2 linked regions of the Magnetofaba australis IT-1 genome follow. The protein of the gene in region 2 interacts with the protein of the main gene of each other region in a pairwise test. Links are inferred from orthologs where the notes say so. Each region holds a gene or a part of one and is shown on either strand. Other genes may lie near its edges.

Region 1 (3,177 bases), on a different replicon or contig from region 2:
CACATGGTGTTGAGCGATGTCGGGGGCGTAGCAGATGGCCTCGGCGCCGACGCGATCCAGAAAGAACAGCGTCAGGGTCGCTTCGTGGATCTCCGCGCCGTCGAAAACGCCGCAACCGGAGAGCACAACGCCGATCTTCTTGCCCATGCCGCCGTCTCCTTAAAACCATAAACAGAAGCGATGCATCCCGCCAGATGGGGGGACGCTGCTCAATCAACCTGGGGTCCAGCGCGTTGTGCGAACCGGCGGGACGGATATCAGGGAGTGGCCCGAAAGCCGAGGCTTCCCCGTCTTGGGTGGATTAATCCATCCAGGAGTGGGGATTATTCACGCCGAACACGTTGCGACGTTTTTCGCCGGTTTTGATCTTGGCGTTCTTGAAGTAGACCGCCACCCGGTCGCCGTCAAAGGACTTGACGATGGCCATGATGACGAAATAGCCCAACAGGGCGATGGGCATAAGATTGACAAAATCCATCTCTTCCCCCAATAACGATTTCCTTGGGAACCGCTTGCGTCGCCGTACGCAGAATATGGTTGCGTCGGTCGATTCAAACGCGTTCCGCCTTCGCCACCCCGCCACGTCCCGATTCGAGACGCGGAAAATGTGGTAAGGGCCTGACGCGCAGCGGATTCTTTCGGCCGCTCTCCCGCTGACCGGGTATAAGGTTTACCGCACTCTTGGCTGTGTGAAAAGAGGGAAAATGCGCGCTTTTCCCAACAAGCGCGTCAAGTTTCGGAAAAGCCTGGAATCAAGTAAAAAATAAAAAAATCGCCCCCGCGCACGGGGCGCGGGGGCGATGGAAAAGTCGCTCTAAGTCGACGTTGGGAGCGGGCGAAATTACATGCCCATGCCGCCCATGCCGCCCATGCCGCCCATGTCGCCGCCGGGCATGGGGGCGTCTTTCTTGGGCAGTTCGGCCACCATGGCTTCGGTGGTGATCATCAGACCGGCCACGGAGGCGGCGGACTGCAGGGCGTTGCGCACCACTTTGGTCGGGTCGATGACGCCGGCGGCGATCATGTCGCCATACTCGTCGGTGGCGGCGTTGAAGCCGAAGTTGGTCTCGTTGGACTCAACGATCTTGTTGACCACCACCGAGCCTTCGTGACCGGCGTTCTCGGAGATGATGCGCAGGGGCTCTTCGATGGCGCGACGCACGATCTTGATGCCGACGTTCTGGTCGGCGTTGGCGCCGCTCAGGCCGTCCAGTTTGGCGCGAGCGCGCAGCAGGGCCACGCCGCCGCCGGGGACGATGCCCTCTTCCACCGCAGCGCGGGTGGCGTGCAGGGCGTCGTCGACGCGATCCTTACGCTCTTTCACTTCCACTTCGGTGGCGCCGCCGACTTTGATCACCGCCACGCCGCCGGCCAGTTTGGCCAGACGCTCTTGCAGCTTCTCACGGTCGTAGTCGGAGGTGGTCTCTTCGATCTGGGCGCGGATCTGGCCGATGCGGGCCTTGATGTTCTCCCCGGCGCCAGCGCCGTCGACGATGGTGGTCTCCTCTTTGGTGATGATCACCGACTTGGCGGTGCCCAGCATATCGAGGGTGACGCTCTCGAGCTTGACGCCGACGTCTTCGGAGACCAGGGTGCCGCCGGTGAGGATAGCGATATCCTCCATCATCGCCTTACGACGATCGCCGAAGCCGGGGGCTTTGACCGCCGCCACTTTCAGGCCGCCGCGCAGCTTGTTGACCACCAGGGTGGCCAGGGCTTCGCCTTCGATATCTTCGGCGATGATCAGCAGCGGACGCGAGGATTGCACCACGCCTTCGAGGATGGGCAGGATCTGCTGCAGGTTGGAGATCTTCTTCTCCACCAGCAGGATCAAGGGGTCATCCATTTCGCAGAGCATTTTGTCGGCGTTGGTGACGAAGTAGGGGGAGAGGTAGCCGCGGTCGAACTGCATGCCTTCCACCACGTCCAGGGTGGTCTCCAGGCCTTTGGCCTCTTCCACCGTGATGACGCCCTCTTTGCCGACTTTGTCCATGGCTTCGGCGATCATGTCGCCCACCACGCGGTCGGAGTTGGCGGAGATGGCGCCCACCTGGGAGATCTCATCGGAGTTGGCCACTTCGCGGGACAGACCTTTCAAGCCCACCACCACGGCCTCCACAGCGGCGTCGATGCCGCGCTTCAGATCCATGGGGTTCATGCCGGCGGCCACGGACTTCATGCCTTCGCGGATCAGCGCCTGGGCCAGCACGGTGGCGGTGGTGGTGCCGTCGCCGGCTTCGTCGGCGGTCTTGGAGGAGACCTCACGCAGCATCTGCGCGCCCATGTTCTCGAACTTGTCTTCCAGTTCGATCTCCTTGGCCACGGAGACGCCATCCTTGGTCACGCGGGGGGCGCCCCAGGACTTGTCCAACACCACGTTGCGGCCTTTGGGGCCCAGGGTCACTTTCACGGCGTTGGCCAGAATGTTGACGCCGTCGAGCATGCTGGCGCGGGCGATTTCGCCGAATTTCACTTCTTTGGCGGACATAGTGCTTTCCCTCTGTTTCTGAATCCCGCCGCGCAGGCGCGAGGCGGGAGATGATGACGAATGGATAGGCGCGCGGCGCGCAGACTTACTCGATGACGCCGAGGATGTCGGATTCGCGCATGATCAGCAGCTCTTCGCCGTCGATCTTGACGTCGGTGCCGGAGTACTTGGAGAACAGCACGCGGTCGCCCTCTTTGACATCCAGCGGACGCACTTTGCCCTCTTCGGAGACGGCGCCGGGTCCGGCGGCGATCACTTTACCCTCGATGGGCTTCTCTTTGGCGGTGTCGGGGATGATGATGCCGCCAGCGGTTTTTTCGTCGCCTTCGGTGCGCTTGACGACAACGCGATCATGCAACGGACGGAATTTGGTGCTCATAGCGCCTGTGCCTCCAGTGGGGTTGTTTCGGTCGATTCTTTGTGTGTCGATCCGGCCAACGGGGCCGGAAGAACGGTGTTTTGTTTGTCGCCTCCGGGCGGCGCAAGGAGCGCAGGGGCCGGAACGCGGTTGCAGTGCTGATGGCGCTTATGTAAGCACGCATTCCCCAGCGTCAACCCCCTGAAGGCGATTTTTTTTGTTTGAGAGGGAAAAAAGTTGCTGCGCCTGGGCGCCGGGTTGCTGCGCGCCCAGGCGTTGGAGCCGAGGGGAGGGGGCTTAAGCCGGACTCTTAGCCAACGAGCCGCTTGAG
Region 2 (3,314 bases):
TGGCGGCTTGGGAGCCTCCTGCTGCTGTTTTTCCGCTTGTGGCGGCGGCGCGGGCGGCGCGGCCTTCTGCATGCGCGTGGCCCGCTCCATCTCCTGGGTGGAGACGTAACGCTCCGGCGCCGGGCGTTTGGGCGGATCCAGCGGCGCCCCCTCATCCCCACCAATAATGCCGCCCAACAACGAGCCTCCAGCGCTTTTCCCCACCTCACCACTGCCGCTGGCCTTGGCCGCCGCGGCGGCCTTCTGCCCGCTTTCGCCCTTGGCTTTCCACTCGGCGGCGGCGCGCTCGCGTTTGAACATGCTGCCAGACTCGAAGCCCTTCTCCCGCGCAATGAAGATCAGCCAGAACGCCACCGGCAAAATCAGCAGGACGCCAATGGTCACCCAGCGCTGCACGCGGCGCCCCTGCTCCTCCATCATGCGCGACCAGCGTTCCCGTCGCGATAACGGCCTGTCGCTATCCAACTCATCAAGATTCATGATTCCCATACTCCTTTTGCCCTGGCCCTGAGACCGCGTTCCCGGCATTCTCCCTGTTCGGGTCGACAGCGCGCACAGAGCAAACGTCAAAGACAAGCGACACACTGCGCCTGTTTTGACATCTGACCGTCATTTTTATTTGACCCTGCTCACGGCAACCGCACAGAACAGGGCGCACAATTCGCCAGGGTGCTGATTTTATTGCAACCCGTATGCCCATAAGCCATTTTCATTGCCGACAATCCGGGGAGTTTGTCATGCAGCTCTACACCTCGCCCACCTCGCCGTTTGGCCGCAAAGTCGTCATCACCCTGTTTGAGCGCGGCCTACTGGAACAGACCGAGGTGATCGTCATGAACGCCCTGGACAACCCGGCGGCGCTACTGCAATCCAATCCGCTGGGCAAAGTGCCGTGCCTGATCACCGACGATAATCAGGCGATCTACGACAGCCCGCTCATCTGCGCCTGGCTGGACAATTTCAGCGGTGATCGCGGACTGTGGGCCGGACACGGCAAGCCCCACTGGGAGCGCCACAAACGCCAATCCCTGGCTGACGGTCTGATGGAGGCGGCGTTCCTGCTGGTGATGGAGCGCAAGCGCCCCGACGCCGAGCAGTCGACGCTGTGGATGGCGCGCTGGTCCGACGCCATCGCCCGCGGCGTGGCGGTGCTGGAGCGCGACGCCGAAGCCATCGGCCAGGGCGGTCGCGTGGATCAGATCGCGGTGGGCTGCGCCCTGGGCTATCTGGACTTCCGCCTGCCCGATCTGAACTGGCGCAGCCACGCGCCGCGCCTGACGCCCTGGTTTGCCGAATACGCCCAGCGCCCGGCCATGCTGGCCACCCAACCCAGTTAGACTCCATCGTAGACCCAGGCGTTATGGCGCAGAGGCAAATTTCGCCCTGCGCCATTTTTTTTGCCCTCGCGGGGTTGCATTCCCCCAACAGCGACCCCACATAAGGGGTCGAACCAAACGCGCCGCGTTCAACCCGTCGGCGTCGCACTCCCACCATTTCAAATGGATGGATCATGAATCAAAGTTCTGAAAACCGCGAACCCGAGTCCGACGAGCAGCCCGAGCAGAGCTGCGAACTGCCCCCCGAAGAGGCCGCCGAAGCTGCCGAAGCCGCCGCCAAAGAGGAGTCGGCGCAGGGCGCGGAAGAGGATTTGGAGGCGCGCCTGCAAGAGGCCGAGCGCAAGGCCGAAGAGAGTCAGGCGTCGCTGCTGCGCGCCATGGCGGAGATGGAGAATCTGCGCAAACGCGCCGCCCGTGAAACTGAGCAAGCGCGCCAGTTCGCCATCGAAGGCTTCGCTCGCGACCTGCTGGGGGTGGCGGACAATCTGGACCGCGCCCTGGCGCACATGATCGAAGGTCAGGACAAGGATCTGGACCCCGCCATCCAGGCCATGGCCGACGGCGTCACCATGATCGGCCAGGAGTTGATCAAAGCCCTGGAGAAGCATGGGGTGAAAAAGGTCGAGTCCCTGGGACAGCCGTTCAACCCCAATTTCCATCAGGCGGTGATGCAGGTTCCCGACGCCGACGCCAAGCCCGACACTGTGGTGCAGGAGCTGGCCCCGGGCTATGTGCTCAACGACCGTCTGCTGCGCCCAGCCATGGTGGGCGTGGCCACCTGAGCCCGAAGAGGAAAATGCGCCCCACGGGGTTGACGCAGCGCGCTGCACACCCCATATGCGCTAACAGGAAACAGCAACGCGCCGCCGGATGACGCCGGAGGCGATGCACTCATAAAAAGAAAGACGCGCCGGCGTCATTCGCAACGCGAAGATTAAGAGGAAACGGCCATGAGCAAGGTGATCGGCATCGACTTGGGCACCACCAACTCCTGCGTCAGCGTGATGGAGGGGAAAGAGCCCAAGGTGATTGAAAACAGCGAGGGCGTGCGCACCACCCCCTCCATGGTGGCGTTCGCCAAAGATGGCGAGCGACTGGTGGGCCAGTCGGCCAAGCGTCAGGCGGTGACCAACCCCACCAACACCCTCTACGCCATCAAACGTCTGATCGGCCGCCGCTTCGACGATCCTTTGACCAAGAAGGATATGGAGCTGGTGCCCTACCAGATCGTCAAGGCCGACAACGGCGACGCCTGGGTGCAAGCGGGCGCAGACGAGAAGAAGATGAGTCCCTCCGAAATCTCGGCGATGATTCTGCAGAAGATGAAGCAGACCGCTGAAGATTACCTGGGCGAAAAGGTCACCGACGCCGTGGTCACCGTGCCGGCCTACTTCAACGACGCCCAGCGCCAAGCCACCAAGGACGCCGGCAAGATCGCCGGTCTGAACGTACTGCGCATCATCAACGAGCCCACTGCGGCTGCGCTGGCCTACGGTCTGGACAAGAAGACCGGCCAGACCATCGCCGTGTATGACCTGGGCGGCGGCACCTTCGACATCTCCATCCTGGAGATCGGCGACGGCGTGTTCGAGGTGAAGTCCACCAACGGCGACACCTTCCTCGGCGGCGAAGACTTCGACATGGCCATCATCGACTATCTGGCCGATGAGTTCCAAAAAGAGAACACCATCGACCTGCGCAAGGACAGCATGGCCCTGCAGCGCCTCAAAGAGGCCGCCGAGAAGGCCAAGATCGAGCTCTCTAACAGCGGCTCGACGGATGTGAACCTGCCCTTCATCACCGCCGACGCCAGCGGCCCCAAGCACCTCAACGTGAACCTCTCCCGCGCCAAGCTGGAGTCGCTGGTTGAGCATCTGGTGCAGCGCACCCTGGAGCCCTGCCGTCAGGCGATGAAGGACGCCGGCATGAGCGCGTCGGACATTCAGGAGGTGATCCTGGTGGGCGGCATGACCCGCA

The links.
Region 1: the proteins of grpE (region 2) and groL interact in binary tests that used the Escherichia coli proteins (3 or more experiments, as listed by UniProt). The link is inferred for Magnetofaba australis IT-1 from one-to-one orthologs.

What each region holds. Positions count from the first base shown.
Region 1 is NZ_LVJN01000021.1:53,445-56,621, reverse strand. The notes cover bases 166-3,022. They hold groL (chaperonin GroEL), read right to left. Parts: upstream 2,489-3,022; coding sequence 842-2,488; downstream 166-841. Other genes in these bases: groES (co-chaperone GroES), read right to left, coding at 2,574-2,867; MAIT1_RS21935 (hypothetical protein), read right to left, coding at 302-460. Also shown: isoprenoid biosynthesis glyoxalase ElbB, read right to left, coding at 1-147; MAIT1_RS19070 (class I SAM-dependent methyltransferase), read right to left, coding at 3,157-3,177.
Region 2 is NZ_LVJN01000020.1:736,213-739,526, reverse strand. The notes cover bases 321-3,314. They hold grpE (nucleotide exchange factor GrpE), read left to right. Parts: upstream 321-1,510; coding sequence 1,511-2,119; downstream 2,120-3,314. Other genes in these bases: dnaK (molecular chaperone DnaK), read left to right, coding at 2,288-3,314; MAIT1_RS15455 (glutathione S-transferase), read left to right, coding at 738-1,337; MAIT1_RS15460 (hypothetical protein), read right to left, coding at 321-480. In the rest of the region: more of MAIT1_RS15460, read right to left, coding at 1-320. UniProt on the Escherichia coli protein: Participates actively in the response to hyperosmotic and heat shock by preventing the aggregation of stress-denatured proteins, in association with DnaK and GrpE. It is the nucleotide exchange factor for DnaK and may function as a thermosensor.